DNA from 4 places in the Clostridioides sp. GD02367 genome. Region 2 is predicted to be linked to each of the others. Evidence: riboswitches for the same ligand, from Rfam matches in the RefSeq annotation. Region 2 holds a riboswitch; each other region holds the start of a gene.
The links. A riboswitch is a leader RNA that binds a small molecule or an ion and turns the genes downstream of it on or off. The one in region 2 is predicted to bind cyclic di-GMP.
Positions count from the first base shown of each region.

Region 1: another riboswitch for cyclic di-GMP. It lies ahead of flgB (flagellar basal body rod protein FlgB); the one in region 2 lies ahead of Q3223_RS14790 (type II secretion system protein).
Region 3: another riboswitch for cyclic di-GMP. It lies ahead of Q3223_RS00590 (SrtB-anchored collagen-binding adhesin); the one in region 2 lies ahead of Q3223_RS14790 (type II secretion system protein).
Region 4: another riboswitch for cyclic di-GMP. It lies ahead of Q3223_RS13870 (Cys-Gln thioester bond-forming surface protein); the one in region 2 lies ahead of Q3223_RS14790 (type II secretion system protein).

Region 1 is NZ_JBJODK010000007.1:60,918-69,455, reverse strand. Features, by position in the region: gene Q3223_RS11290 (glycosyltransferase) at 1-929, shown strand, start outside; gene Q3223_RS11285 (NAD-dependent epimerase/dehydratase family protein) at 1,007-1,924, shown strand; gene rfbC (dTDP-4-dehydrorhamnose 3,5-epimerase) at 1,936-2,478, shown strand; gene Q3223_RS11275 (class I SAM-dependent methyltransferase) at 2,571-3,719, shown strand; gene rfbF (glucose-1-phosphate cytidylyltransferase) at 3,820-4,593, shown strand; gene Q3223_RS11265 (radical SAM protein) at 4,622-5,749, shown strand; cyclic di-GMP riboswitch class I at 5,932-6,022, shown strand; gene flgB (flagellar basal body rod protein FlgB) at 6,430-6,747, shown strand; gene flgC (flagellar basal body rod protein FlgC) at 6,755-7,159, shown strand; gene fliE (flagellar hook-basal body complex protein FliE) at 7,169-7,486, shown strand; gene fliF (flagellar basal-body MS-ring/collar protein FliF) at 7,511-8,538, shown strand, end outside.
Region 2 is NZ_JBJODK010000012.1:31,687-40,224, reverse strand. Features, by position in the region: gene Q3223_RS14800 (type II secretion system F family protein) at 1-674, opposite strand, end outside; gene Q3223_RS14795 (GspE/PulE family protein) at 686-2,362, opposite strand; gene Q3223_RS14790 (type II secretion system protein) at 2,501-3,022, opposite strand; cyclic di-GMP riboswitch class II at 3,182-3,267, opposite strand; gene Q3223_RS14785 (ribose-phosphate pyrophosphokinase) at 4,100-5,050, opposite strand; gene glmU (bifunctional UDP-N-acetylglucosamine diphosphorylase/glucosamine-1-phosphate N-acetyltransferase GlmU) at 5,144-6,523, opposite strand; gene spoVG (septation regulator SpoVG) at 6,735-7,013, opposite strand; gene purR (pur operon repressor) at 7,169-8,050, opposite strand; gene murC (UDP-N-acetylmuramate--L-alanine ligase) at 8,269-8,538, shown strand, end outside.
Region 3 is NZ_JBJODK010000001.1:149,236-157,773, reverse strand. Features, by position in the region: gene Q3223_RS00615 (calcium-translocating P-type ATPase, PMCA-type) at 1-843, shown strand, start outside; gene Q3223_RS00610 (prolyl-tRNA synthetase associated domain-containing protein) at 928-1,467, opposite strand; gene Q3223_RS00605 (polysaccharide deacetylase family protein) at 2,012-3,106, shown strand; gene Q3223_RS00600 (alpha/beta hydrolase family protein) at 3,184-4,803, shown strand; gene Q3223_RS00595 (cation diffusion facilitator family transporter) at 5,029-6,207, shown strand; cyclic di-GMP riboswitch class II at 6,333-6,418, shown strand; gene Q3223_RS00590 (SrtB-anchored collagen-binding adhesin) at 6,531-8,538, shown strand, end outside.
Region 4 is NZ_JBJODK010000010.1:93,959-102,496, reverse strand. Features, by position in the region: gene Q3223_RS13870 (Cys-Gln thioester bond-forming surface protein) at 1-1,887, opposite strand, end outside; cyclic di-GMP riboswitch class II at 1,903-1,988, opposite strand; gene prdC (proline reductase-associated electron transfer protein PrdC) at 2,385-3,698, opposite strand; gene Q3223_RS13860 (polysaccharide deacetylase family protein) at 4,088-4,852, opposite strand; gene Q3223_RS13855 (alpha/beta-type small acid-soluble spore protein) at 5,143-5,346, shown strand; gene Q3223_RS13850 (DUF4364 family protein) at 5,537-6,073, shown strand; gene Q3223_RS13845 (YncE family protein) at 6,077-6,943, opposite strand; gene Q3223_RS13840 (TIGR03905 family TSCPD domain-containing protein) at 7,091-7,336, shown strand; gene Q3223_RS13835 (folylpolyglutamate synthase/dihydrofolate synthase family protein) at 7,467-8,538, opposite strand, start outside.

The sequences.
Region 1 (8,538 bases), on a different contig from region 2:
GGTATGAAATATTTGATTTATATACAGTAGCAACATTATTCAAAAGAGAATGTATAGATGTTATTGGTATATATGATTATGGATATGTACACCACACATCAGATGTTGATATTTCATTTAGAGCAAGAAGAGGTGGTTATAAAGTAATTGCTTGCACAGATACATTTGTATGTAATATTGGGGAAAAAGTAGATAAGGGTAGTAATTTTGATAGTATCTCTAGAATAAAAGGTCCAAAGTTTTTTAAGGAGAAGTATCACATTGATATAGTGGATGCTATTAGTTTTGATTATACAATGGTTTCAATGGTTAAAGCAGATACAATATTTAATAGAGAATATAGTGTTTTAGGGATTGACACAAGCTGTGGTGTAACTATATTGCAAATAAAGAATAAATTATTGGAAAAAGGAGCTTCTAATGTAAATCTGGCAGCTTTTTCAGAAGAGGCGAAATATTGGTTAGACTTAAAAACTATATGTGAAAATGTGGTTGTTGACCGCATAGAATATTTTCATAAACATTATAGAAGTAAGAATTTTGATTATATTGTAGTCGGAAAAATATTAAACTCATATAAAGATATGTATGACTTGCTTAATAACCTATATGAAGTATTAAATGACGAAGGGAAGATTATACTGAAGTTAAAAAATAATTCTGATATAACTGAATTTTTAAGAATAAAAAATGTTATTTCTAACTCATGGAATGAGGATTCGAAAAATGTTAATATAGAGATATTTAATAATGAGCTAAATAATTGTGGTCTGTATATAGAAAGCATAAACTTTAACTCGTATAATTTTAATAATGATATAGAAGAAAAAGTTAAAGAATTACTAGATGACAGTAATATCTCAGCAGAACAAAGAGAGAGACTATATATTAGCGAATATATATTGAAGATAAAAAAGGTATCTAAATAATATAATATTAGATGAAAATTTATACTTATTTAACTTATTATTGATATTAATAAATTTGAAAAAGGATATAGTTAGTTATGATTAATGGATTGAACAAAATTTTTTTGACAGGTGGTAGTGGATATATTGGATCTTGTCTAGCAAAAAAACTATATAAATTAGGATATGATGTCCATGTTATAGTAAGAGCAGATTCTAATCTAAATTTAATAAATGAATTTAAAGATTATATAAATATATATAGATTTAATGGAGAGATATCTAATTTATCTGAAATTATAAATAGTATAAATCCAGATATAGTTATACATTTAGCATCATTATTCTTAGGAGATCACTTACTTTCACAATTAGATGAAATTATAAATAGTAATATTCTATTTGCCACTCAAGTATTAGATGTAGCTTCAAAGGCAAATGTGAGATATTTTATAAATACAGGGACACACTGGCAAAATTATAATGGTGAAAATTATAATCCTGTAAATCTATATGCAGCAACTAAAGAAGCCTTTCAAGACATATGTAAGTATTATGCTGAGGCAACAAACATGAGTATTATAACAATAAAATTGATTGATACATATGGGCCTTTTGACCCAAGACCTAAAATTATGAATTTACTAAAGGATATATACTTCAATAACAAAACATTAGATATGTCTAGTGGAGAGCAAGAATTGGGTTTGCTTCACATAGAAGATGTTATAAAAGCATACTTAATTGCAATGGAAAAAATACAAAATATGAGTCCCAAAGAATGTAAAACTTTTTTTGCACTACCAAAAGAAATATATTCATTGAAAGAAGTTGTGGACATATTTCAGTGTGTTGTAGGCAAAAAATTAGATATAAATTGGGGAAAAAGACCATATAGAAAACGAGAGATAATGAAAGTTCATATTAATAATGAAAATATTTTAGAAAATGAAGATATAATAGGTTTGTATGAAGGAATAAAATGTATGTTAGAGATAGAAAGAACTGATTATTAGGAGGGTTAATTATGTATAACATCATAAAGACTAAACTAAAGGATTGTGTTGAAATAATACCAAATATATTTGAAGATAGTAGAGGAATAACAATAAAGCCATATCATTATCCAACTTTTAAGAACTTAGGTATAGAGGAATTTTTCAATGAAGATTTATTTGTAACATCGAAGAAAGGAACTATAAGAGGCTTACACTTTCAGAAAGAACCTTTCGCACAAAGCAAAATCATCTATTGTGTTTCAGGGAGTATTCTAGATGTGGCGGTTGATATCAGAAAGGATTCTCCTACTTATGGTGAACATGTTTGTTTTAATATAGATTCTAGAAAAAGAAACATAGCATATATACCAAATGGGTTTGCTCATGGATATCAAGTTCTAGAAGAGAATACAATGGTTATTTATAAATTATCATCTCCATATTCTCCAAATAATGAAGGTGGAATAAAATGGGATTCTATGAATATAAATTGGAATAAAATTAATCCAATTATATCTAGTAAAGATAATAAACTTCCAACATTTGCTGAATATATTACGTTATCTAATTAATAAATAATGTGGTTTTAAATGAATATGGAAGATAATCATAAATAAGTATAATAATCTAGATAGTATACAAAATTTTAGTGGGGTAAATTTTTATGAGATGTCCTATATGTGGTTCAGAAAATATTAATATTTTTCTTAGTAGAAAAAATGTTCCTATACATCAAAATTTTATATTTGACAATAGAGACATTGCTATAAATGATATAACAGGTGATTTAATACTAGGTTTATGTAGTTATTGTGAGTTTATTTTTAATACTAGTTTTGATTCAAATAAAGTACAATATGATGATTTTTATGATAATACACAGTATAATTCATTTAGATTTCAAAGTCATATTAATGAAATAATATCATATCTAATTAAAGAATATAATTTAAGTGAAAAAGTAGCTATAGAAGTTGGATGTGGAAAAGGAGAATTTCTCAAAACTTTTATAGAAATATCTAAAGGAAAAGGCTATGGATTTGACCCAAGTTATGTAGGAGAAACTGTCATGTTAGATGGGAACTTAATGTTTGAAAAAAAATATTATGATGATACATGCACATATATATCTGCAGATTGTGTTTTTATCAGACATGTCATAGAGCATATACAAAACCCTAAAGATATAATGAAATCAATCAAGAAAGCGCTAGTAAACTCTCCAAACTCTATAGTTTATATTGAAACACCATGTGTAGAGTGGATACTAAGAAATAATATACTGTATGACTTTTTTTATGAGCATTGTTCATATTTTAATAAAAAATCCCTAAATTTGTTATTACAGGAATGTGGATTTGATATATTAGAGATAAACTATACCTTTGAAGGACAATACTTATATGCTATATGCAAGGTAAGAGGCGAGAATATAAAAAATGATATTTTAAATATAGCTATTGATTATGCTGAAAATATAAGAATACAGGTGGAGAGATGGAAACATTACTTAGAATCAGAAAAAAGTAAGGTAGCAATATGGGGCGCGGGAGCTAAGGGAGTTACATTTTTGAATAACATAGATCCACAACATAAATTTATTGATTGTGTTATTGATATAAATGAAAATAAGCAACATAAATTTATACCAGGAACTGGACATGAAATAGTTTCTTTTAAAGATATATGTATGAGAAAGATAGATAAGATTATAGTAATGAATTGGAATTATGAGGATGAAATAAAGACTTTATTAGATAAACATAAGATTAAAGTAAGTCTAATAAATGGAGAACAAAAATATAAGTTTTAACATTATCCTAGAGAAATTCTATTTATCTATGATATATATCTGTAATAAAAAATTCTATTCTTAAATTTTTATATATTATAATTAAGTGAGGCATTTTAATATGAAAGTAGTTATTTTAGCAGGAGGATATGGTAGTAGACTTGGAGATATTACTAGTATAGTTCCCAAACCTATGGTTGAAATAGGAGGGAAGCCGATATTATGGCATATAATGAAAATATATTCGTATTATGGAGTAAAAGAATTTATCATATGTCTTGGCTACAAAGCAAATGTTATAAAAGATTATTTTTTACATTATGATAGTAGAAATAATGATTTTACAATTAATATAGGAAGTAATTCAATAGAATTTCATAATAATCATGATGAAAGTGAATGGAAAGTAACATTAGTTGATACAGGTATAGAATCTCAAAAAGGAGCACGATTAAAGAAAATAGAGAGATATCTTGAAGAAGATATAAATTTATTAACATATGGAGATGGGCTAGCAAATATAAATATAAATAAATTAATACATTTTCATAATAAAGTTGGAAAGTTGCTTACAATATCTGGAGTAAGACCTCCTGCTAGATTTGGTGAACTTATCGCAGAGGGAGATGTACTTAAATCATTTGAAGAAAAATCACAAACATCAAAGGGATTAATAAATGGTGGATATATGGTATTTAATAAAGAACTATTAAAATATCTTACAGAAAATGATGAGTGTGATTTGGAGTATGGATTATTTGAAAATCTAGCTAAAAATGGAGAAATAGCAGTTTACAAGCATGAAGGTCTGTGGGCATGTATGGATAATGAAAGAGATATGAACAATCTTAATTCTCTTTGGAAAGAAAATAAAGCTTTTTGGAAGATATGGTAAAATACATAGAAATAAGAGGTATATCAATATGAGTATATTGAGAGCTAAAACAATTGATTTAAAACAAACAAACTCTTTAACAGAGTTACAGAAAAAGAATAGCAATTTGAATGAAAGCGAGGCATATAATCAGGCTATCAATCTAGAAGCTAAACCTAGAAGGTTAGTATTTGAACTTACGAATGCTTGTAATTTAAATTGTATTATGTGTGGAAGAAATTCAGCAGAGTTCAAAGCAACAGTTTTTGATTTTAAATGGACTGAAAAATTTGAGAATATATTAAATGAAGTAGAGGAAGTAACTTTAATGGGATGGGGAGAACCAACAGTACATCCAAATTTCGTTGATTTCTTATATTGGGCAAAGAAAAATGGTCTTAGAAAATATTTTTGTACAAATGGTATGAAATTGGATAAACTATTTGATGATATCTTCAATACAGAAACTGACATTATAGCTATAAGTCTAGATGGGGCGTCTAAAGAGATTAATGACAATATAAGATCAGGGGCTGATTTTAATCATATAATAAAAAATATTAAACATATAGCAGATGAGAAGATTAAAAGAGGGATAAATTGGCCACATATGAATTTTGTTTTTACAGCAATGAAGTCTAATTTGTATGAGATACCCAAAATGGTTGAATTAGCTAAAAGGGTAGGTTTACAAGAGCTTAAGGTGGTATATCTAACTGTGTTTGATGAAAATATGCATGATGAGAGTTTATATGATTGCCAAGATGAGGTTAAAAAGGTATTTGAAGAAGCAGAGGTTTTAGCAGATGAGTTAAATATTATTCTTAAGTTACCTCATATACAAGGTGAAGATAGTGCATGTGAAAAACTACATAAGGATTGTTTTACAACATGGAGAGACTTTTTCTTAGGTTCAGATGGATTTGTACGTTCATGTATGTCTACACCTATAAAGTTGTTTCATATTGACAGATATAAAACTTTTGAAGAAATGTGGAATTCTTTGGAATATAAAGACTGCAGAAGAAATATTAATAGTATAAATATGAATGATTCATGTAAGGTATGTTATCAATCTTCATTTGCTAATTGGAATAAAAGGTCTTCTTTTATACAAATAGGAAATAAATTCTCTCCTGAATGGGATAAAGAAGAATCTAACTTGATTACATTATAGACATTTATATAAAAAATAAAAACAGCTTAGAATAAGTATTTTAAGCTGTTTTTATTTTTTATAATAACAAGTTTTTAATTTATACTAGATATTTAGCTATAAATATCGAATATTAATTGAAATATTAAAAATATAAGTAAAAAATGTTTAAAAAAATTGTTATTTATTGTATACTTAAATTAAAACTAAATAGGCAAAACTAGAGAAATTTAGTGACGCAAAGCTATAGGGGCTAAGGTTTGTATATACAAACTATGCTAGCCAGTTGCCAAAAAGAGTCCTAAGTATATTTGTATACTTAGGATTAGTCGAAGTGACTGCTTTTTTGGCGGTCATTTTATTATGGAAAAATTACTTTATTACAGTAGAAAGTACATATAATAACATATTTTACCAATTATAACAAAAAATAAAGAAAAACTGTCTGAAAAAGTTGCTATTTTACAAAAAATGACTTCTTTGTTCATTTAAATCTATTACAATTCTATTACATTAATATAATAATGTATCATTTTAGTAAGAAATCTAATTTAAGTTCAATTAACTCCAATGAAAATAAAAAAAAATTTTAATATGTATTTAATTTTTTCTTCATAAAGTTACCTTTTTTTGTAATATAGCAACTTCATTTTTTTAATCATTAAATATAGCAAATAAATATATTTTGAGGAGGGGTGAGTATGAATACATATGACATTATAAAAATGGGACTAGATGCAACTAATCTAAGAAGTCAAACAATAGCAAATAATATAGCAAATATAAATACTGAAGGTTACAAAAAACATTATGTAACTTTTGAAGAAACATTAAATGATGCCATGCCAAAAATAGAAGAAAAAACAGACAATTCAAAAGGTTTAAGAGTAGATGGCAATAATGTGGATATAGAAGAAGAAAAAGTAAAGCAAGCAATGACAACGTTGCAATATAATGCTTTAATAGGTTTTGCAAATGGCAAAATTGCAATGACTAAATCAATAATAACTGGGAGGTAACTAGAAGATGAGTGTGTTCAGTGGAATGGAGATATCTGCTAGTGGATTAACAGCAGAAAGTTTGAAAATGGATATCATATCATCAAATGTAGCTAATATAAATGCTACAAGAGGTCCAAATGGAGAAGCATATAGGAGAAAAATTGTTTCCTTTGAAGAAAACTATGATAATAAATTAGGTATGTTAGGAGTAAAAGTCACATCTGTTGAAGATGACAAATCACCTCTTAAAGAAGTATATGACCCATCTCATCCAGATGCGAAACCAAATGGATATGTAGAATATCCAAATGTAAATATATTGGTTGAAATGACAGATTTAATAACAGCTTCAAGAGCATATGATTCTAACGTAGACACACTGAATGCTCAGAAATCTATGATATCGAAAGCTTTGGAAATAGGAAAGTAGGGATAAATTATGCCAATTACACAAATCAACAATTTAATGCAAGGTGCAAAGTTAGATAATTTGATTGGAGAAACAAAACCATTAAACCTTAATAATAAAGAAGAAAAAAAGAATTTCGAAGATGTAATAATAGATACTATAGACAAAGTTAATTTTCAACAAGTGACAGCGGATAATATGAAAGAAAAATTTATAAAAGGCGAAGATATTTCTATGCATGAAGTTATGTTAAAAGGTCAAGAAGCACAACTATCTATGCAATATCTGATAGAAGTTAGAAACAAGATTCATGATGCATATCAAGAAATGAATAAAGTACAAATTTAGCCTTTTGAACAGGAGTAATAATCAATGATAGCCAGTTTTAAAAATAAGATTAAGGAGCAAGTTGCTAAATCTAGGACAAAAATAGGTTCTTTAAAAAAAGGAACTAAGATAGCATTAGGTATAGGGATTGTTGCTATATGTTTAGCGCTAGTATTTACAGCAATATCTGCAAGTAAAAATAAGTATGCAGTCTTATTTTCAGAACTAGATGTTCAAGATGCTGCAGATATATCAGCAGAATTAGAGTCTAGAAAGATAGATACTAAGGTAAAGGGAAGTACAATTTATGTTCCTAGAACAGAAGTCGATAAGTTGAGGCTGGAGCTAGCTCCAAGTCTTACAGGTGGTTCTAAAGGATTTGCATTAATGGATGATAGTTCGTCTATAGGACTTACTGATGAGGAGTTTCAAATTAAGAAGCAACGAATCATACAAGGTGAAATAGAAAAAACAATCAAGAGTTTTCCACAAGTGGAAGATACTAGAGTACATATAACATTTGGAGAGTCATCAGTGTTTGAGAAAGAAGCAGTTCCAGGAAGTGCAGCAGTTTACTTAATGTTAAAGCCAGGAACAACTTTAGAAAAAAATCAAATAAAATCTGTTATGGCACTTGTATCAGGAAGTGTTACAAATATACCAGAGAAAAATGTTCAAGTTATTGATAATAAGATGAATCTATTATCAGAAGGTATCTTAGATGATGAAGAAGTTGATGAAAATAATCAACCTATAAATGGTGGTATTAGTGTTGATAAAAATAAGGCATCTGAACAAGCATTGAATAAACAATTAGAAAAGTCTATTTTGGAAATGCTAGAGCCAATATTTGGTACAGGAAAAGTAAAAGCTACAGTAAATGCAGATTTAAGTTTTGATACAGCTGAAAAAACTGAAATAAAGATTGACCCTGATAAAGTTGCAATAAAAGAAACAAGGTCAAAAAATTCATCTAAATCTGCTACAAATAATGTCCAAGGCGTAGATGCTAATATGAATAATCAAGGAAATAAAAATGGTACTAACACAGAAGATAGTTTGGATGAGAGTTT
Region 2 (8,538 bases):
ATTATCCAAAACTTCTTCATAAACATACCAAACCCCATAACAATTCTTGTTATAAGGGGAAGGGTTGCACCTACTGTTGTAATTGAATTAACCATCTTAGGCACCATAAATGCTGTAAATATAAAAATCATTATAAATGAAGAAATTAAAACTATTAGTGGATATGTTGCTGCATTTCTAAGCTTTTGCTTAATTCTATGTTCACTTGAGTAAAATGAAGCCATACTTTTTAATACTTCATCTAATTTACCTGTGGCCTCACCTGTAGCTACCATAGCTCCAAGTAATTTTGGAAACTTTGATTTTGATGAAAGCATTGAATCTGCAATAGTAGAACCTATTTTTATTTCTGCCACTATACGATTAATTTCTTCTCTCAAGGTAACATTAGTTGACCTTCTGGCTAATGTTTCTAGTCCTGAAATACTATTTATACCTGAAGATACTATAATAGCAAACTGTCTACAAAAGTGGCTTATCTGGTCAGCTCCTAAGTCTTTTTTTCTCTTTCTACTAAAGACATTTATATTTTTACTTTTACTTTCTTTAATTTCGAGAACTCTAAGATTTCTTTTTCTAAGTAGATTTCTAGCTTCATTAAAATCATTAGCTTCAATCACATCAGTTTGCTTTTTTCCATCCTCTTTTATCACTGTATACTTAAAACTTTTCATAATATCATCCTTTAATCAGTCATCAAAATTATTCTAATCATTTCTTCTACTGTTGTCTTTCCATTTAAAACCTTTTTAACTATATCCTCTTTTAGACTAATCATACCTTGTTGTCTAGCTACCTTTAAAATTTCTCTTTGATTGGCAGATGAATCTATTAACTCTTTTATTTCTGGTGTTATTTCAAGCATTTCAAATATACCTAGACGCCCCTTATATCCTGTATTATTGCATCTTTCACATCCTTCTCCTTTATAAATAGTTACTGATTCATTTATATCAATACCAAGAGCCTTTTTTTCTCCGATATCTGCTTCATATGAAACCCTACAATGCTCACAAATTTTTCTTGTAAGTCTTTGAGATATTACCCCTAAAACAGATGAAGTTATCAAAAAACTTTCTACATCCATATCTAAAAGACGAGAAATTGCTCCAACTGCTGTATTTGCATGTAATGTGCTTAAAACTAAATGTCCTGTAAGAGAAGCTCTTATTGCTATTTCCGCAGTTTCAGTATCCCTTATCTCCCCAACCATTATTATATCTGGGTCTTGACGCATAAAAGCTCTAAGTCCACTGGCAAAGGTAAGACCTGCTTTTTCATTTATTTGAGATTGATTTACGCCAGGTAATTCATACTCTATAGGGTCTTCTATAGTTAGGAGGTTCCTATTTTCTGTATTTAATTGATTTAACATTGAATATAATGTAGTTGTCTTTCCACTTCCAGTAGGACCAACTACCAATATAAGCCCATAAGGAGTGTTTATCAACTCGTCATATATCTTAGAGCCATGTTCATCTATTCCTAGTACTTCTTTACTAACCATAAAATTACTCTTATCAAGAACCCTCATGGCTATCTTTTCATCCCTATTAGTTGGCATTGTAGAAACCCTAAAATCTATAGGTTTGTTATCTACTTTTAAATAGATTCTGCCATCTTGTGGGATTCTCTTTTCAGATATATTTATATCTGACATTATTTTGATACGACTTACTACTGCTTTGTATGGCGCTGAGTTCATTCTCATATATTCCCTTAGCATACCATCTATTCTAAATCTAACACGCATGTAATTTTCGCTTTGTTCTATATGTATATCACTTGCTTCCATTCTCACAGCATTTTCTAGTATGTTGTTTACTAATCTTACTATTGGAGCTGCGTTTACATCTTCTTCAAGTATTACTGTTTCTCTTACTCCACCAGTTCTATTCTTGTTGTACTCAGTCATTGCCTTATTTATTTCTGAATGAGCATAAGCATGACCTATTGCTTTGTTTATATCTTCTGCACTCGATATAAATATTTCTACATCTTTCCCTGACATACGTCTTACATCTTGAACTGCTTCTCTATCTTGTGGGTCTGACATGGCTAGACATATCTTGTCTCCATCGATTTTGAATGGAAATATCGCATATCTTTTGCATATATTTTCTGGAACCATTTTTGTAGCTAATGTGTCTATTTCTGTTCCTTCTAAAAATACACTTTCTATATCCAAAAGTTCTTTTAATACACTTATTAATAAGTTACTATCTATAAGACCTTCTTGTACTAGAAATTCTCCTAGTCTTTTTCCACTGTTTTTTTGTTCTGATAATGCCCATTTAAGCTGGTCTTCTGTTATGTATCCTTTTTCAACCAGTTTGTCTCCTATTCTAACTTTTTTAGCCACAGATTTCACTCCTTTACTATCTCAATTATATCATCATTTGTGATTGGATATAAAAGAAAATAGTATAAAAAGACAGGAAGATTCTTCTTCCTGTCTTTTTCATTAAATTTATAATATCTTACTTAATAAATATGAGTATTACTTAGCATCTGAATCCATATCAGTATTGTCTATAAGTACTATATATAGAGCTTTATTATCCACTGTGTCAGTATCTTTTAATTTATTTGCACTACCTAAACTAGCATTTGTATATATTTTATTTTCACCTAAATCACTCAATAATTTTGCTGATTGTGCTTTTGTTAATGTAACTCCATTATCACTATCACCTATTTGTAGTGCTAGTTTCTTTCCAACTAAAAGTAAGTTATAATTGCCTCCTATATCTGCTTTATCTGGAAGAGATTCCATATAAGTCTCCAAGATAGTTAAATCAGCTTTATTATCTGTTGAAACTGGCATCTTATTAGTATCTGAATAATAAGACAAAGCTGCACTCTTAACTGAACTATAATCAGACTCAACACTTGCTACCTTAGCCTTATTTATATTACTAAATAAAGCTGGAACTGCTACTACTGCTAATATACCTATAATTGCAATTACTACCAATAATTCCACCAAAGTGAAACCTTTTTTATTCTTTCTTAACTTCATTTTTATTCCCCCTCAATTTTTTTAATTAATACTTACTTATAATATACCTGGTTAAAATCTAAGTAAAGTTATTTACACGTACTAACCAGATTTATTTCTAGCATATAACCATTTTAAAACAAAAAATGCTATGAAAATAAAAGTATCCATAAATAAATACAATTCCATAGCCGGTTGCACCACTAACTCCATATGTCCCAAGGTGCCCACATCACAGAACATATATCAGCGTTTCTATTTTTATTAAATTCAGGGTAATGCATAATTATATATACATATCCACTTATATTATATAATAGTTACCAAATTTTATCAACTAAGTTTATATTATTTATATATACCAATTTTTTACATATTGAAACACAACTTCTAGAAATATTTAGACTATACAAAAAAAGAAACATCTCCCTACAATTATCATATATCGTAAGGAGATATTTATAAATTATCATTTAGTTTTATCATCGTCATTTCCATCCTTTGCTAATATTTATTTGAAAGCTAGAAGCTATTACAATATAGTATTTTATTAAAATCATCTATTATAAACATTCTATCTCTTTTAATTATGATTCAGCCACAATCACTATATAAACGAAATTCTTCATTTACAGATATGCTTATTGTGCAAAATTACTTTCTTTACAGTAACTTTATATAATCCAGAACCCTCTCACAAACATTAAAGATATAGAATAGATACTATTTTCAATTCTTATAAATAAACTTTCAATAGATTTTTTTATTCCTTATAGATTGTGACTGAATCATTTAATTATTAAGGGTTCATCTTCTGACCTTCCCATTGGAAACACCTCTTTCTTTATTTATATTTACATAATACTACATAATCTGAAATTTTTCAATACTTTTTCCAAATATTTTTTATATTCATAATATTCATAATTTTATTTACTTCTTATACTTATTTTTACTTAAATTCACCAAAGTTTCAAACTATAATCCTTTTCTAAAATTACATATACACATCTAAAATATTCCTATAAATTAAAATAACAAAAAAGAGTTGTCCAAAAGTTTTATATCCTTTTAAACAACTCTTATAAATCTAATAAATTAGAATAATTTACTTACTGATTCGTTAGAGAATATCATTCTTATAGCATCACCAAATAAAGGAGCTACAGTTTTTATCTTTATCTTATCAATTCTTTTCTCTTCAGGAAGTTGTATAGTATCAAGAACTATTAACTCACTTATCTCTGAATTAGAAATTCTTTCAATAGCTGGTCCTGATAATACACCATGAGTACAACAAGCATAAACATCTTTTGCACCAAATTCTTTAAGTGCATTTGCTGCATTAACTATTGTTCCTGCTGTATCTATCATGTCATCTAATAGTATAACATTTTTACCTTTAACGTCACCTATTAAGTTCATAACTTCACATACATTAGCTTTTGGTCTTCTCTTATCTATTATAGCTATTGGCACTTCTCCATTTAAAGTATTGGCAAATTTTCTTGATCTAGTAACACTTCCTAAATCAGGAGATACTACTACTAAATCTTCTATTTTCTTTTCATTGAAGTAATCTGCTAATATTGTTCCACCTAATAAGTGGTCTAGTGGTATATCAAAGTATCCTTGTATTTGAGCTGCATGTAAATCCATTGTTAATACTCTGTCTGCTCCAGCAGCAGTTATTAAGTTTGCAACTAATTTAGCAGTGATTGGATCTCTTGCCTTAGCTTTTCTGTCTTGTCTTGCATATCCATAGTAAGGAATAACTGCTGTTATTCTTCCTGCTGATGCTCTCTTTAATGCATCAATTAAGATTAATAACTCCATTAAGTTATCATTTACTGGACTGTTAGTAGATTGTACTACAAACACATCACAACCTCTTACTGTCTCATTCATGTTTACACATATTTCACCATCACTGAATGTACCTACTTCACAGTCTAGCACTGATACACCTATATAGTCAGCTATCTTCTGCGCTAACTCTTTCGATGAATTACCTGCAATAATTTTAATCTCGCTTCCGCTAGTATTCATTTATGTAACCCTCCTGAAAATTTTAAAATCCTAGTGAATATAATTTATAATAATTTCGAGCTAAATTTATTAGCCAAAATAATAAACTAATGATTACTTACCTTCTGCATCTTTTTGATTCTTCTTTTCTACCCAGCCTTCTTTAATAACTTGTCTTTCTCTAGCTATTGCCAAGGCTCCATCTGGAACATCGTGTGTTATTGTTGAACCAGTTGCTATATATCCTTTTTCTTCTACAACTACTGGTGCAACTAGGTTAGAATTTGAACCTATAAATGCATTATCTTTTACTATTGATTTAAATTTGTTTTTACCATCATAGTTTACAAAGACTACTCCACATCCAATGTTTACATTTTTACCAACATGTGCGTCTCCTATGTAAGAAAGATGAGATGCCTTTGAACCATCTTCTATAACAGCATTTTTTACTTCAACAAAATCGCCTATTTTTACATTGTTTCCTAAGTTACTCTTTGGTCTTAGATATGCATATGGACCAATAGTAGTATTTTCTCCAACTTTACTATCAATTATAGTTGAATTTTTTACTTCTGTACCATCACCTATTTCTGAATTTGTTATAGATGAATTTGTCCCAATTATACAATCTGAACCTATCTTTGTTTTCCCTTGTAACATAACTCCTGGATATATTATAGTATCATTACCTATCTCAACATCAGATTCTATATAGGTAGAGTTAGTGTTTATTATAGTCACTCCATTTACCATATGAGATTCATTTATTCTTCTTCTCATAATCTCTTCTGCTTTTGATAATTCTACTCTTGAATTAACACCCATAAGCTCTTCAATAGTTGAACCTGCAAATGCACCAACTTTAAGACCTTTATCTCTCATTATTTTAGCAGTATCAGTTAAATAATATTCGCCTTGTGCATTGTTATTATTTAACAAATCTAATGCTTCTCTAAGACTCTTACCATTAAAACAATAAATTCCAGAGTTTATCTCACTTATCATTTTTTCTTCTGAATTTGCATCTTTTTGTTCCACTATTCTGAGAAGGTCACCCTTCTTATCTCTTATTATTCTACCATAACCTGTTGGGTTTCCAACTCTTGTTGTAAGAACTGTGGCATGATATTTATTTTCTATATGATATTCAAATAATTTTTTTAATGTCTCTTCCTTTATAAGTGGAGTATCTCCACAAAGTACAACTATTATATCTTCATCATTAATATATTCTTTAGCCATCTTTACAGCATGTCCTGTTCCAAGCTGTTCTGTTTGCATAGCTATTATAGTTTCTTCTGCTAGTTTTTCTTTTACTACCTCAGCTTCATGTCCCAAAATCACAACAGTATCTTTTACACCAGATTTTTTTGAAACATCTATAATATGGTTGACCATTTCTTTTCCACATACTTTATGAATAACTTTTGGGTATTTAGACTTCATTCTTGTTCCTTTGCCTGCGGCAAGGATTATAGCTTTAAAGTTCATTGATACACTCCATTCAATCAATTTAATTTTATTCGTATTATTCTCTCAATCAATATACATTATAATACATTTATTTGACAATTTGTATACAACATATACATTATCACTAATAATATAGCACTTTTTTACTAAAAAGTACATATTTTAATACAAATTCTCCATTTAAAAAGAGCCTAAATGTTCGGGCTCTCTCCATTTTATATATTTATTATTATTCAGCAGCTACTTCCCATTGAACTAATGCTTCATGATAAGCTTGTAAAACTGCATCTTCTAAAACTTGTCTCATTTCTGCATTTATTGGATGAGCTATATCTCTGAAATTTCCTTCGCCTACTTTTCTGCTAGGCATTGCTATAAATAGGCCATTATGGCCTTCTATAACTTTTATATCATGTACTACAAACAAATTATCGAAAGTTATTGAAACTATACATTTCATCTTACCTTCTTCTGTTAATTTTCTTACTCTTACGTCAGTTATCTTCATACCAAAATATCCCCCTTTGATTTTGACAGAAATTAATTTATATTAAAATTATTATCGCTGGAATAAATTAATATAAACTGTTTTTTAAGTAATTCTATGAACAACTAGGGATATCCTCTTTTTATTTTTACATATTTTTCTAAATATTTTTTTTATTAATCTTCATCTATCTCAAATTCAAATTCTGAATCTTCTTCCTCATCTAAATCTTCATTTCTATATTCATCTTTAAAAGTCTTTAAGTTTGGCTCTACTACTATTTTATCTCCATCGACATCCAACTGAATTAATGAGATATAATCTTTTACCATCTTTTCTGAAGGGTTTGTTGTAGATATGAATACTCCAGTACCTATAACTTCTGCACCAAATTCATTCATAAGGTCTACCATTCCTTTTATAGTACCTCCACCCCTCATGAAATCATCTATAATTATAACCTTACTGTCTGGCTTAAGGGCTTTTCTTGGTAAACTCATACTCTCAACCTTAGAGCTTCTATTACCACTCACATATGTCATACTAAGAGTAGGACCTTCTGATACCTTTATATCTTTTCTTATTATTACTAGAGGCAAATTCATAGCTTTAGCAGTCATAAGTGCCATAGGTATACCTTTTGTCTCCATTGTTACAACATAATCTGCATCTACATAATCAATATTTGAGGCAAATATCTTTCCTATTTTAGCAGCTATTGTAGGGTCATAAATTAAATCAATCAAGTATAAAAAACCACCAGATAATATTCTAGACTTGTCGCATATTTTTTCACATAATTCCATTAAGAACTCTGCATTTTCTGCTATAGAAGTTTTAGGTATATATTTTACTCCTCCTGCTGCTCCTGAGATAGTTATAACTTTACCTAAATGAAGTTTTTCAAATACATTCTTTACAACTAATAAATCTTCACTTATTGTTGATTTTGCTGCATTAAATTGATTTGTAAAATAACTTAATGTATATATTTTATTTGGATTGTCAGATAGTATTTTAACTATCGCTCCAATTCTCTCTGTTCTTTTAAATTTCATTGCTATTTCCTCCTACAAGTACCTTTATATAACGTTAAACTAACTAATGCATAACAATTCTTATTGTGGTATAATATTACTTATGTTTTATTATATTCAAAAATAAAATACATATAATATTATATGCATATTAATTATAAAATATTGAACATTATATTATTATACCACAAAAATAGTTCATATTGTAGGACTTAATTAAAAAGAAAGGTGGTTTTATTATGAATATACACTTTATAGGAATTGGCGGTATCAGCATGAGTGCATTAGCTGAAATATGTATCAATAAAGGTTACCAAGTTTCAGGTTCGGATTCAAACGAATCATACCTATTAGACAAACTTAGAGACCAAGGGGCAACTATCTATATCGGTCAGAAAAAAGAGAACATATCAGATAATGTAAATATGGTTGTTTATACAGCAGCAGTTCATCCAGACAATGAAGAACTTATAGCTGCTAAAGAAAAAAATAAATTAGTAATGAACAGG
Region 3 (8,538 bases), on a different contig from region 2:
CTTCAAAAAAGTGGTGAGGTTGTAGCCGTAACAGGTGATGGTATAAATGATGCTCCAGCTCTTAGTCAAGCAGATGTTGGTATTGCTATGGGAATCTCAGGTACAGAAGTATCTAAAAATGCAGCAGATATAATATTGACTGATGATAGTTTTAGTACAATAGTAGAGGGAATAAAATGGGGAAGAGGTATTTATGAAAACTTCCAAAGATTTATACAGTTCCAGCTTACTGTAAATATAGTAGCATTTATAATTGCTATAATATCTCAACTTACTGGTAAAGATATGCCATTTACTACGATACAATTATTATGGGTAAATATAATAATGGATGGTCCTCCAGCTCTTGCATTAGGATTAGAACCTGTTAGAGATTATGTGTTGAAAAGAAAACCAATAAATAGACACTCTGGAATAATAGCCAGGTCTATGTCTATAAATATTATTATAAATGCTATCCTTATAATTACAATTGTATTTACACAATCAGCTTTTAATATATTGGGAGCCACACCAGATGAACAAGGTACTGTTATATTTTCTTTATTTGCATTCAGTGCCCTTTTTAATGCATTGAATTGTAGGGAGTTTGGCTTTAATAGTACAATACCTAATTTCTTTAAGAATAAGTTGGCATTACAAATAATAGTCGTTACAGGTATAATCCAGATAATATTTACACAAGTGTTCCAGAGTTTCTTTAACTCTGTTTCTTTAGATTTTAATATGTGGATAAAAATAATACTATTTGCATCAACTATTTTAATATCGAATGAATTTGTAAAACTAGTCCTTAGAACGCTAAAAAATAGCAGAACTAGGAATCTTAGTATCAAAAGTTAATTTTATAAGACCGCAAAGTATAATATATCATGACTTTGCGGTTTTGTGTTTTATACAAGTATCTTTCTTTAATGTTTCTTTATATTACAATTCAATTATAGATGGTGTATGACATACAAAAGGTAAAAAATCGTGAATGACTTGATTTGTTTTAATTTTCATATAACTAGTAGTAGTCCCATCACTACATCCATACCATTCTTCATTGACAACATCCTTATCAAAAACAATTTGTATACTATTATCATTGTCAAGTATAGCACTGAAAATAGTAGCTGCGCCAATTTTAGTACCTAACATCTTTTCCATCAATTCAGCAGGAGCAAAAGAAACTCTAGATACTCCTAATGCATTGCTAAAATTAGCTGACTTAAAGGGTTTATCACCTGGCATAATAAATAGATAAAAAGCTGTTTTTTGTCTATTGCAAAGAAATAGAGTCTTTACCATCTTCATATCTAATTTTTTATCAATCTGAACACAATCCTCCATTGTAATTGCTTCATCTGTGTCAACACGTTCAAATTCAATATTCAAATTTTGTAATATTTTATATACCTCTTTTTGTAATGGAGTATCAAATTTAATAGGTGCTTCTGTATAAATATCACTTACAAAAAACATGATTTATTTCATTCCTTTCCGTTTAAAATCCTATGTGCATAGTGTATCATAAGGTTATAAATTATAAAAGCGAATGTTTATCATATAAAATATGATAAAATCAAATGGATGTGAGATATACATAGTATGGATATGAATATTCAAAAATATATGACATTTGTTAAGACTTCCAACACTTCCAGAGTTTGAGACTATTTTTTTAGAACAAGATAAATTATCAGAATAAAATATAAAAACAATTAGTTGAAAAAATACTTATAAAAAGATACTTATTCAGAATTTTAAATTAAAATATATTATAAATAAAAATCATATTATAAATAATACTTGGGAAAAATAATACCATAATTCTAAATAGTATGTACAAAACTTGATATAAATGTATTAACTTGTTTATAAATACAAATTTAGATTAATGTTACTATTAATATAGTGTATAGTGATAAACAAATTAAACATAATAAATAAAAAGAATGTAAGTAATAGACTTTTATTTTAATATAATAAGCTTTATTATTTATAATCATGTTGAAGGAGAAATATTATGAAAAATTTGTTTATAATATTATCTATAGTTATAATTATGTCCATCAGTAATTTTTCATATGCTTTTTATGATACAAATTTAGAATATGAAAAAAATAATTCAAAAATAAGTGAAAATACAAGTAAATATTATGAAGGTAAAATTGAACATGTATTTGTACATCCATTAATCGTATATCCAGAAATGGCATTTGATGGTGATTATGAATCTAAAACATTTTCTAAATGGTTTGTTACTACAAAAGAATTTAAAAAAATATTGGATAACTTATATCAAAGGAACTTTATACTTGTATCATACAAAGATGTATATGAGGAAAAAGAAGTTGGTGGTAAGAAGTTAACAGTAAGAAAAAAATTATTGTTACCAGAAGGAAAAAAACCAATTATTATATCTATAGATGATATAAATTATAATCAATATATGTTAGGTAATGGAATAACAGAAAAAATTGTCCTAGATAGAAATAATGAGTTAGCAGGATATATTAAAAAACCAAATGGTAAATATCTTATTAGTACAGAAACAGAAATGGTTCCTTTAATTGAAGATTTTGTAAAACTACATCCTGATTTTTCTCATAATAATGCAAAGGGAGTTTTAGCAGTAACTGGATTTGAAGGTATTTTGGGTTATAGAATTCAAAGAGATTATCCAAATAGAAATGAAGAATTAAAACAATGTAAGAGAGTAGTCTATAAGCTAAAAGAAAATGGATGGGAATTTGCTAGCCATAGTTATGGACACCCAAATCTCAAAAAAATTTCTCTAGAAAAGCTTAGAGATGATACTATTAAATGGGAAAGAGAAGTTCAATCAGTCGTTGGAAAAACAAAAATATATATACCTCCATATGGTGAGTTTCCTAATGAGTCATCTAAAGGGTTGGAGTATCTTCAGTCAAAAGGATTTACGATTTTTGCAGGTGTAGGTCCAATATCATATGAAAAAATTTATAAGGATAAAAATTTAGTTATTACTGATAGAAGAAACATAGATGGTATTACTCTACTAAATAAGAAAGAAAAATTTTTAGATTTATACAATGCAGATAAGGTTATAGATTATAATGCTAGAAAGGTTAATAAATAAGTATGAAGGTAGAAAGAAAGTTTACTAGAAATCTAATAAATAGTATTTAAACAGATATGATAGAAAGGAATAAATTTATGAAATCGAAAAAATGGATTAGTATGATTTTATCTATAGCAGTAATAAGTGCTCTTTTTGTAGGTTGTACAAGTAATTCTAATTCTAGTGTAGTTTCAAATGAAAAAATAACATATGAGATAAAGTCAACAAAAAATAATGACAACGAAATTGAATCTAATAAATTTAGTTTGGGAACATCAGAAATGGTTGTAAGGGGGAAGACCATACCTTTTAAGATAGAAGGTATAATATCAGCTCCTAAAGATATAAAAGAAAAAGCACCTATAGTGTTAATTTTTCATGGGCAACATGGAGATGGAGAAAATGATTTTGAAAATGGATTTAAATATCTTACTGAAGATTTAGCTAAAAATGGTATTATAGGGGTGTCTATTGATACTTCAGTAAACTATACTTTTCAGTATGGAGAACCTGTAGAAAATGAGAGAATAACATATCTGACTCAAGCTTATATAAAAGCTTTTCAAGATGCATATGATGGCAGTAAAAATGGATTTGGAATATATCTTAAAGACAAAGTTGATTTAGATAATATTGGCCTTATAGGTCATTCTGTAGCTGGTTCTGGGGTATTAAAAATAGCACAAGACCAAATACAAAAAGGATTTAAAGGGATAAAAGGAATTATATCACTTACACCAGCCTATAATAGTCCAATAGAGAAGTTTCCAGATGTACCAACAGCAATAATAGTATCAGAGTATGATGGAGATGTTATCCATAGTGGGGATGATGTTTTTTATGATATATCCTTGGATAAAAATAGAAAAAGTCCACTAGGACTAACTTATTTAGTAGGTGGAAATCACAATGCATATAACTCAGTTTTAGGAGAAAAAGAATTTTCTCCACCACGAGATACAGATGGCACTTATCCTGAAAAATTAGGAAAAGAAGAACATAGAGAGTTCTTTTCTAATTATGCAGTTGACTATATGAAATCTATTTTTGATTTTGATGATAGTGAATCTCCTATTTTTAGTAAAAATGGATTGCCATCTAAAATGTATGGGTATCAGACATTAAATAAAGTTAAATATAGCGGTTCTTTAGAATTATTCAACAAAAAGTCATTTGAAAATATAGACTCAAGTAATGTTGATACAAAAGAGTTAGTTGAGTCAGAACGATTAGATAAAGATACTGCAAAACTTTTTAGTAATATAAGCTCAAGTGAAAATTTAGATTTATTGCAAGTTGATTGGAAATCTAAAGATGGAAAAATAGAATTGCCCTTAAATAATAAAAATTTAAAAGATTATTCTGCATTAAAATTTAGATGGGCGTTAAATTCTCCTAGTGAGTTAAATAGTAAAGATAAAATAGTTTCATTTAAACTTAGCTTAGTCGATTCTAAAGGAAAAGAAAGTAGTGTAACTTTGGATAATGATAAAGTGTCTGCTATGAAGTATTTTGAGGGTAAAGCTGTGAGAGACGAATATGTAGAAGGTAAATTTATGGAGTTTTGGTCAAGGTATACTCCAATAAGTGATACAATAATACCTATTGATAAGTTTAAAAATATAGATTTATCTAATATAAAGGGTGTTAAAATTGAATTTGAAAATCCAGAAACAGGTTCGATTATGTTAAATAAAATAGTTGGTATAAAATAGTAATACAAGTCCTAGATGAAATTATAAAATATCTAGGACTAGTTTTATTAGAAGTCAATAATTTAATCTAAGAATACATTGCATCTATAATAAATGTATAAAATTAGTAATATCTTATTGATATATATGAACTTTTAAGAATTTTATAGACGAATTATGTTATCATAAATAAAGATATAAATTCTAAAATTTGTCAGTAAAACAGAAGACAAGGAGGTAAATTTTATGTTTTCAAAAATCCTGGTCAAAACATTTATCAAAGATAGTGAGAACGTTCAAAATAAAGATGTTAGAAATAAGTATGGATATGTAGCTGGAGTAGTGGGTATATTATCTAATTTACTTTTATTTGTAGTAAAGGTGTCTATAGGTATGCTTACATCAAGTATAGCTATAATGGCTGATGCATTTAACAATCTTTCTGATATGGCATCCTCAGCGATAACTATGATAGGTTTTAAATTAGCAAGTAAGCCAGCTGATAAAGAGCATCCTTTTGGACATGGAAGAATAGAATATTTATCGGCGTTAATTGTGGCGTTCATGGTAATGTTGGTAGGACTTCAATTTATAAAGTCGTCTGTGGAAAGGATAGTAAATCCAGTACCTATAAAATTTGAAGTAATACCACTTATACTTTTAATTGCATCTATAATGATTAAAATTTGGTTAAGTAAATTTAATAAATTTATGGGAAATAAAATTGACTCCTCAGCCTTAAAAGCAGTTTCACTTGATGCTTTAGGAGATGTATTTACATCGAGTTGCGTAGTTATATCATTTGTCATAGCTAGATTTACTAGTTTACCTATAGATGGATATGTTGGTATTGTAGTATCACTAGTAATACTTTATGCTGGATTTTCTCTTGTAAAAGATACTATAAATCCTCTTCTAGGAGAAGCACCAGATGAAGAAATGGTAAAATCTATTATAGAATCATTATTATCTTATGAACATATTATAGGTACACATGATTTAATAATTCATAACTATGGAGTTGGACGATGTATAGCATCTATACATGCAGAAATTCCATCAAATATAGATATAATGGAGATTCATGAAATTATAGATAATGCTGAGAGAGAAATATCTGAAAAATTAGATATGTATTTAGTAATTCATATGGACCCTATATGTCTCGAAGATGAAGAAGTTATGTCAGCAAAAAAAGAACTTGAAGAAATACTTAAGAAAAATAGTCTTGTAAAATCTATGCATGATTTCAGAATAGTTGGAAAGGGAAGTAAGAAAAATTTAGTGTTTGATATAGTAGTTAATCCTTCTGAATTCTCTAAGAATATGTCAGAGGAAGAATTAAAAGAAGATATAACTAAATTGGTTAAGGAGATGAATCCTGAATATAATTGTGTAATTGTTGTAGATAAGGATTTTATTTAATGATTAATTAAAATTATTGTAAGGAAAAAAATGTAAAATATATAGACAGGAAGATGTTGGCATAATATAATATAGATATGTAATTGTATCTAGTATGAATATAGCAATTTTAATTGTTTTTTATAAAATATTATAGAGATGTTGATGTATGTTCTATCATTGGGCACCTTATGGACATACTGAGTCAGTGGTGCAACCGGCTATGGATATAAATTTATTTATTTTCATGGCTTTTTTTATATAATTTTTTGCTTAGAATTAATTTTAATGGGATATAAATAGAAGTTTATAAATTATAGATAGCGTAGAGGGGAGAAATCTATATGGGGAAGAAGAATAAAAAGGCATTATTAATAAGTTTAATTATGATTTTAAGTATGGTAGTATCTACAATCTATCCAACCTTATCTTATGCTTCAGAATTAGGAGATAACAGTCAGATTCAAAATAATTCAACTAGTTCATCAAGTGGAGAAGAGAAGCCATCAGATAACAAAAAACCAGAGCAGACTCCAGAAGGAGAGAAGCCATCAGACAACAAAAAACCAGAGCAGACTCCAGAAGAGGAGAAGCCATCAGACAACAAAAAACCAGAGCAGACTCCAGAAGAGGAGAAGCCATCAGACAACAAAAAACCAGAGCAGATTCCAGAAGAGGAGAAGCCATCAGACAACAAAAAACCAGAACAGACTCCAGAAGGAGAGAAGCCATCAGATAACAAAAAACCAGAGCAGACTCCAGAAGAGGAAAAGCCACTAGATAATAAAAATATAGAGCAGACTCCAAAAGAAGAAAAGCTGCTAGAAGATGAGAATTTGCTGAAAACGTTAGAAGAAGAACTTAATGAAGAGAATGAAGATTATGGATTTATTATAAAAATTAATAATAGTACAATAGAAACTGAATCAATGAAAAAGATATCATTTAATTTAACTTATACTCCAACATCAAAGGGAATACAAGCAGGTGATTCAATAACTTTCAAGGTGCCAGATGTATTTAATAAAGTTAATTTAGATTATACAAGTGAATGTTTCGACAAAACAGAAAGTAATGGAGAATATACACTTACATTTAGAGAACTTCCTAATGGTCAAAGTGTAATGCAAGGAAAAATAGGTCTAGAAGCATACGTTAAAAGGGTTGATGAAGAGACAAATACAAAAATTCATATTGAGACTACTGGAAAAATAGAAAGTGGAAGTGGAGATGTGGATGTAGAAATAAAGCCTGGAGATAAAGGCGAGGAAGAAGAGTCTAAAGGAACACTTAAGAAACTTGTTGAAGGAAAAAAATCAACTACAGTATTTATGCCAGTTAAAAATAAAGATATAAATTATAGCATACTAGTAAATGAGAAACAGGAAGAATTGAAAGATATTACTTTGTATGATGAGCTTCCTGAAGGATTGACACTAGTAAATGATTCTGTAAGTGTAGTAACAAGTGATGGGAAAGAAGTAAGTGATTTTAATATTGAACAAAGTGCAAATTCTATATCAGTTAATTTTGGAAATATAGATAAAGCATATACTGTTAAATACAAAGCTAGAATTAGTGATGAAAATGCAAAACATGATAATAAATATAAAAATGTAGCTAGGATAGAATCTGATGGTAAGAAGGTACAAGAAGATGATGCTACTGTAAGTATCTTTGATAGAGGTAGCGATTATCTTTTGACTAAAGGGCATTCAGGAGTAACAAATATTACTCAAGTTGGCCAAGTAATAAACTATCAGATTTCAGTAAATGATGATAAGTCGCCAATAAGTAATGTTGTTATAACAGATAATATACCAGAGGGTATGAGATTAACTACAGCAGGAGAAGCTGGACATGATTTTAGAGTAGTAGAAATTCCAATGAATGGTAACTGGACTCCTTGGAGTAAAGAAAAAATCGCAAACAATATTTCATATAAAATAGAAGAGAAAAGAAATGAAAGCGGTCAAGTAGATAAAGTTATAACTGGATTTACGATTAATCTTAGTAAAGAAGAAGTAGAATCAAAGTTTTATATAGCTTATACATTAAAGGTTATTAGTATTGAAGATAGTTATACAAATAGAGCTGTTCTTGATGCAAATAACAGTCAAGTTGATAAAAGCGATGAGATAAGTTTTAAGAAAAACTCTGGATTAATAAGTGCAAAAAAAGAAGTTGATAAAAAAGTTTTAAATAACAATGATAGTCAAATTGTTAAATACAAAATAAATATGTCAACTTATGGAGTTTATGATGCAGGGCAAGTAAATCTTTTAGATGAAGTAAACCCAGCTCTAAAAATATCTAATATAAAATATTCTGATAACCTTGAGCTTAAAAAAG
Region 4 (8,538 bases), on a different contig from region 2:
TGTATCATCTGATGGTGGTGATGGCTTAGGTTTATGACCATTTGAGTTATCATTACCATTATCTGGTGGCACTGGTGGATTCACATCAGGGTCTCCATCTGTTGGTACACCTATATTGAAATCAACTTCCTCGCCATTTTTTTGTTCTATTGTATAACTTAATAAATTTTGCTTACTAGTAGGCAATAAAGATGAATGGTCTTTATCACCAAAATCGAAAACTGTCTTAAAATACTGAATAGCTTTTGGGAAAATATAATCATAAGATAAAGCAGATATATTAGCTTTTACATCTGGCTTATTAACACTCTTAAGTTTAAACTTTTCTTGTGTTGAGATTTCTACTTCACCTGTACCTATTACATTTCCATTTTCATCATAAGCAGTTACTCCATCTGGTAACTTTAATTTAACTACACCACTATAACCTACTAAAGCTATAGCTTCTGTTTCATAAGTACCATCTTGATTCTTATCAAATTTAATATCAGTCAAACCATTACTCAGACTAGGTTTTCCTGTATCATTTGGCTTTAATTCTTCACGCCCTGCATTTAATAATGCCTCTAAGTAAGCTTTTGAATTTATTGCTGCTTCCTTACCTTTTAGATACTCAGCTTTTTCCTCTTCAGTCTTTGCACTCTCTATAAACATATCATAAAGCTTTATATTAGCTTGATATTGTTTAAGTCTTTCCTGCTCATTCATTTGCCCAAGCATAATCCAAATAGCATCTTGAGTAGTAGAATGAGTTATACCTTCATATTCTTCTCCACCTAAATTAAATTGTTGCTTATATCCAAATCCATCAAACTCAGAACCCGCATATAGTATAGATTTAATTGCATCTTCGTTTTGATTTTCTTGACCATTAAAATCTTCTGCTGGTAAGTATGGACTCTTATTATGACTAGTTGGAGATTTTAGATGATTATTATAACAAAATGCAGTTTGTTCTCCGTCTTCACCTTCTATTATATATTTCCCATCTTTATAGCCTGCACCTATAAGACCTTCTATTATATAATCAAAAGTTAAAGTTTTTGTAATATCATCAAATCTCACATCAAAATAAGGTCTATTTGAACCATCTGTTTCTTTTAACAAACATGTATTTTTTACTTTTGAATTTTTATTATGCCATAATCCAATATTTGCATCTTTTGAAGTAAGTACCTCACTAATTTCTGACTGTTCATCTGTTTTTACATCATTTTCATCTTCCCAGAAATTATATACAATCTTATTTATTTGAGATACAGTAAGATTAAGAATATCTTCAATATTCTGCTTCAAACTCATTTCTTCTACTTCTAATTCTTCCTCTTCTTCTGATGGTATAATTTCACCTAATGGCTTCTCCCCATCTGGTATCTCTTCACCTGATGGTTTCTCCCCATCTGGTATCTCTTCACCTGATGGCTTCTCCCCATCTGGTATCTCTTCACCTGATGGCTTCTCTCCATCTGGTGTTTCTACTCCTGATGGCTTCTCTCCGTCTGGTGTTTCTCCTCCTGATGGCTTCTCTCCATCTGGTGTTTCTCCTCCTGATGGCTTCTCTCCGTCTGGTGTTTCTCCTCCTGATGGTTTCTCTCCGTCTGGTGTTTCTCCTCCTGATGGCTTCTCTCCGTCTGGTGTTTCTCCTCCTGATGGCTTCTCTCCGTCTGGTGTTTCTCCTCCTGATGGTTTCTCTCCATCTGGTGTTTCCCCTCCTGATGGTTTCTCTCCATCTGGTGTTTCTACTCCTGATGGCTTCTCTCCACCAAGTATTGTATCTTTTCCACTTACTTCGTCAGCATAAGATATTATTGGTGCAAATGCAGTAAATGCCATACTAAAAGCAATTACTAAACTAATTATACTTGATTTTTTAATTTTTATTTTCAAGATTTTCCTCCTATTTATATTTATAGCAGGTTGCACTACTAACTCCATATATCTTTTAAGTGCCCAAATTTAAGATATACTTCACAGTTTCTATAAATAGGTTTTTAGTAATTTTTATTTTTGTAATATTTTTTATTTTTTAAGTGCACTCTTTACGAACATTCTAAAATTATTAGTAAGAGACAAAAACTTATTCTTACATTAAAAAAGATACTGTAGAGTATCTTGAGATAATACAAAACTATTTACTCTATTGGATAATTGACTCAATTCAATTTTTATATGTCAATATGACCACATATCTGAGTTTGTTTTTGTCTAATATAATTTTAATAGCTATTGCCATTATTATATATTAGATATTATATTTTGTCTATTTTTTCCATATTATTTATATTATTCGTTAATGTTATCGACATATAACAACAAAAAAACATCCCTGAAAACAATTTTCCAATTTTTTCCAAGGATGTTTTATTATATATTTTTATATTATATTATTTTATTTTTAATCTTACGTCACCTTTTATTCTTCTTATTAATGGGTGATTAACTGTTCTCATTACATGGTCAGTAATATGATATACACCTAATTTTAATTTTGGTGCAGAACCCATTACTGTGTTACTACAGTCAGTACAGTTTCCTATTAATATAACTTCTGCTCCAGCTTTCTTAAATTCTATACATTTTTGAGCTTGTCCTGGACAGTGTCCTGGATTTTCACATTTTAATACACCTTTAATTTCTTGAGCTTGTTTACATTTTTGAACTGATACTATATCAGTAACTCCCATTTTAGCTGCTATGTCTCTCATTCTTTCTTCATTAGGTCCACATGCACAGACTAAAAGACCCATTTTTCTCTTTTCATTAACAAATGGCATAGTAACTATTATACCACCACTAGTTTTAGTTATTGGAGTATCTAAAGTAGTAGCTTTACCAGTGAAAGGTCCTCCTAAGATTATCTCACCGTATTCACCTTTTATTCCACCAGCTCTTTCAATTAATTCTCCAACAGTAGTCCCAATTGGCACATCTTCAAATACTATAGATTCTTTTCCACTGTTTAATTGACCAACTACAGTTACATTTTTAGATATAACTGGTCTTTTTTGCTCAACAGCTTCTACTATTCTAGTTAATGTTTCTACATTTATTACTACTGCATTAGCTTCTGAAGGTAATTGAGTTGGCTCAAGTAATTTACCTAGAACGTCTCTTACTATCGCTCTCTCTTCTCCCATTGGGTACATGTCAACTAGTTCTGCAACTTCTATATTATCTCCTGGCTTTATTACTTTTTTAAATGCTGCTATTGCTTCTGGATGCTTGCTTTTTATTGCTAGCATACCTTTTCCAGCATTAGTAACTTCCATAGCATATTTTATACCTTGGTAAACTATCTCTGGTCTTTCTTCTATTTCTTTTATGTTATGAGCTAATAAAGGTTCACATTCAGCAGCATTTGCTAATATTGTTCCACCTTTTAAATCTATGTTTAATTTTATATGAGTAGGGAATCCTGCTCCACCCATACCTACAACTCCAGCTTCTTTAATTAAGTCAAGTATACCTTCTCCTTTTAATGGTTCAAAAGTATCATCTTGTACTTCATCAGCTTCGATTACTATAGCTTGGTCATTTATTTCACTTATTTTTCCACTAACACTGGCATAAATATTTGCTCCTAATCCAGCTGGTTCTGCGATTAGAGTTCCTTTTTTTACTACATCTCCAACACTTACTACTGGTTTATCTGGACCACCAACGTGTTGTTTTAATAAAATAGAATATAGTTTGTTCAACTAGTACGCCCCCTTAAGTATATTAATTTTTTTTATAAGCTGTTCAAATAATGTTAATGTTGTTTTTCTATTACAATGTCTTAACATATTGTTTATTTCTATAGAACATATCGCTTATTAACAAAGCAATTTCTATGCCAACTTTTAAACAAACTTATACCCTTTGAAAATACTGTCTTACAGCATCCATAACTTCTTTCAAATATTTAAACTCATTTTATAAAAGTCAATTATTAGACACTTTTTCAACCAATTTAATCTATAATTATTGATATCGCATACATGCATAAAAAGTGTCAAAAAATAGACACCGTCTTTTTATCGACACTTTTCTAACATATACTATATAATTTACCACAACTTTACTTAAAATATACATTTACTACTTGTTAATTCTTAAGTTTCTGCACTCCATTAGAATCAATTATGTAATTATCTTTATATAATAAGTCTGATATTTTTACTAAACTGTATCCATCTTTTTTAAGCTTACTTATTATAGTGTCCAAATAGTTATCTACATCATTTATATTAGCATGAAATAAAACTATTGAGCCAGGTTGAGATTCTTTTATTACTTTTTCAATTACATGGTTTGGACCAAGCTCTTTCCAGTCTATAGAATCCACATCCCACTTAATTACTTTATAACCTAAATCACTGCAAATGTCCATAGCTTTGTTGTTTACATCTCCAAAAGGTGGTCTAAACAAATTTGTTTTTTTCCCTGTTATATTAAATATCTTTCCTGATGTAGTTTCTATTTCTTTTTTTATGTCTTCTTTTGATATTTCTTTCAAATTCGCATGGGTATTTGAATGATTGCCAATTTCATGTCCCTTTTCATCTATAGCCTTCACAATATCTTGATTATCATCTACCCAGCTACCAACTAGAAAAAAAGTAGCTTTTACATTATGTTTATCTAAAATCTTTAAAATTTCATCCATATTATTAGTTCCCCAAGCAACATCAAAACTTAAAGCTACCTTTTTCTCATTTGTATCAACTTTATATATAGGCATTTTTGAGTTATCAGACTTAGAACACATATACTTTATTCCATAAACAAGAGCAAATATTAATACTAATAATAATGAAAAAAATAAAACACTATATATCAAAGCTTTAGTTCTTTTGACTTCTCTTTTCATACTATTCCCCCTTTTAAATAATTTCTTCTATATTTAAAATTTATTTTTTTTTAGCTCAAAAAAGTACTGTAATATTTAATTTATAAGACAATAAGTAAAAAAACAAAATCTATATCGTTCTAGTTAAACGCTCTAAAATACCCATTTATTTAATTTTTTAATATTTTTTACATTTTTACCTTTATTTTTCTGTATATATTATTTTTATTTTGGAGAAATTAGTATTAACATCACATAAATAAAAGTGTTGTTAGACATCATAAACTAATTATTTGAGGAGGAAATTTACTATGTCAAATTCAAACAGAACAGTAGTGCCAGAAGCAAAAGCTGCTTTAAACCAAATGAAATTAGAAATAGCTAACGAAATAGGTTTATCTAACTATGAAAACATAGACAAAGGAAACTTAACAGCTAGAGAAAATGGATATGTTGGTGGATACATGACTAAGAAATTAGTTGAAATGGCTGAAAGACAAATGGCTGGAAAATAGATAGTAAATTTTGACACCTGGGTATCAACAGGGCTGCTAATTAGCAGCCCTGTTTCTCTGTATTTATTTATAAAATTAATTTTATATGATTTGTTAAAGATTAATAATACTATATAAATTGTTCTTTTAATTTTGTATGAATTAGTTTAATATATTATATATAGAAATAGTTTGACGGAGGATGATATTTATGTTTGAAAACTCGTCTGAAGAATTAGCGTATCATAAACTTTTAATTTTATATATATTAGAAAAAATTAAAATGGATTTAACTAATTCTCAAATAACTCAAGTAGTATTAGAGACTGAGATGATGAATTATTTTTCATTACAACAGCTTTTATCTCAGCTTATGGAATCTAAGTTTTTGACTACATATAAAGACTCTGACAGAGAATATTATGCTCTTACTCAAAGAGGCGTAGAAAGTCTAGAATACTTCTTTAATCGAATACCTACTAGTGTTACAGAAAAAATAGACAAGTATATAGATTCTAATAAAGAAAATTTACTAGCAGATACTCAAGTAAAGTCTAGTTTTGTAAAACAAAGTGATAATGAATTTATTGTCAACCTTAGAGTCATAGAAAATCAGTCTAACTTAATAGATTTAAATCTAAATGTTTCCTCAGAGAAACAGGCAAAGCTTATTTGCAACAACTGGAAAAATAATGCATCTTATATGTATGCCGAAGTTATCGACTTACTTATAAGAGACATACATTAAAGCCTACAAACAAATTATAGTTGTAGGCTCTTTTCCTACCTTGATTTCTTTTATTAATTTGTTATTTGCAGTTTCGTAAACTTTCACTGAGTTTTCTTGTGTATCTGACACAAATAATAACCTTTCATCTTTAGATATTTCTAATCCCTGTGGAATTCCATTTATCTCAATATTCCCAATGTATCTACTTGTTGTATAATCTAAAATTCTCACATTATTATAACCCAAATCAGCAACATAAACTTTTTTCCCACTATAATTAAATCTTATTTCTACTGGTAATAAGAATTCATATAATACCTTTTTTATATCCATACTTACTTCATCAACTATTATAAGCTTTCCATCAAGTGTTGATATATACATTTCTTTCTTTTGTTTATCAAGTTCTATATGCCATGCTCTAAAGTCCATATTAATTTTCTTTTGTATATTTTTATTTATTGTATCTATACATACTATTGAATTTATACATGGTACATATAACTTTTTACTTTCTCTGTCAAAATCAAATCCATGTGGCATGTTATCAACACCAATAATTCCTATTGGATTTAATGTGTTTTTATCCAATACGTATATACTATTAGAATCTTCATTTGCTACAAATAATTCATTATCACTAAGTACAACTTGACTAAGACTTCCTCCTATGGAAACAGTATCAATTATTTTATCATTGCTTAAATCTAAGACATAGAGTATCCCATTACTTGAACTAGGTATGTATATTAAATTTTTTTCTTTTTCTATGCAAAAATGATGTGGATATATATTATCTTCTAATACTATTTCCTTTTCTAGCTCAAGTGTAGAATAATCAACTATACTAATACTCTTTGATAGATAGTTAGAAATATAGATTTTCACATAACCCCTCCTCTCCACAATACATATACTACAATAATATATTATTTCATTAGCTTGTATTATGCTTTATAGTTGCATTATTACGCATATATTTGGTATTATTATTAATGTTAAAAAAATGAAATATATTTAATGGAGGTCTTTTTAATGAAAGTAACATTTAACCCAAGTGGTGTTTGTTGTAGAGAAATGGTTTTTGAAGTTGATGAAAATAATGTGATTGTTGATGCTGAGTTCATAGGAGGATGTAATGGTAATTTATCAGGACTTAGAAGCTTAATAATTGGTCAAAATGCTCTTGAAGTTGCTGATAAATTAAATGGTATTGATTGTGGTGGAAAAGGTACTTCTTGCCCTGACCAGCTATCTAAAGCTATCCGTCAATCTATATAATCACCACTATATAAATATCAGAAAAATTATTAAAAACTTACTTTATATAAAAAAGAGCTATCTACTAAGTTAGATAGCTTTTTTTATATTTTTATTTATATTCATGTATTTATATTTTTATTTTATAAAGTTATAATTTATTTACTAAAGTTCTAACTGTCCCAATCATATATAAAGAACCTGCACTTATTATAACATCATCTTTATTTGATGTTTCCAATGTGTAATTTACTGCATCTTCTATCTCATGCTTTGATGTTACATCATCTACATATTTTAATACTTTTTCTTTTAATATATCTGAATTTATGGCTCTTGGATTATTAGGAGTTGTTGTTATTACCTTATTAAAATGTGGCAATAATATATTTAAAACACTATCAATGTCTTTATCTTCTAGCATACCTATTAATAGGGTTAAACTTCTATCTTTAAAATTCTTATTAAGTGCTTTTGCTAAAGATTTTGCTCCATCTTCATTATGCGCACCATCTATTATAAAAATTGGATTTTCTTTTATTTTTTCTATTCTTCCTGGCCACTTAGTATTTATAAGTCCTTTTCTTATAGATTCTTCACTTATCTTTTCTAATTTGTTTATATCTTTTAAATATTTTATTACACTCATCGCCAATATAGAATTATTTATCTGATGTTCACCTATCAATTTTATTTCAAGGTCTTTGTAAATTTCTTTCATTACAGTACAGTCATATATTTGAGAGTCTATATCTGATTTTTTTATATTTATATCATCAAAATTAACTTCTATATATTGTGCTTTTTTCTCATTACAAACTGACTTTATGACATTTTTAGCTTCATCAGTTTGGTCATATACTAGTACTACTCCATTTTCCTTTATTATCCCAGCCTTTTCATATGCTATTTTTTCTATTGTGTCTCCAAGTATTCCTGTATGGTCTAAACTTATAGATGCTATTACACTTACAAGTGATTTTGTTATTATATTGGTAGCATCATATCTTCCACCTAAACCAACTTCTAAAGCAACAAAATCCACATTTTGTTCTGAATAGTAATAAAATGCCATTGCAGTAACTACCTCGAACTCTGTTGGATATGCATAGCCTTGTTCTACCATAATATCTATTTTTTCTTTTATTAATTCAATTATCCTAGCAACATCGTCTTGTGGTATATTTTCTCCATTTACTCTTATACGTTCAGTAAAGGTTTCT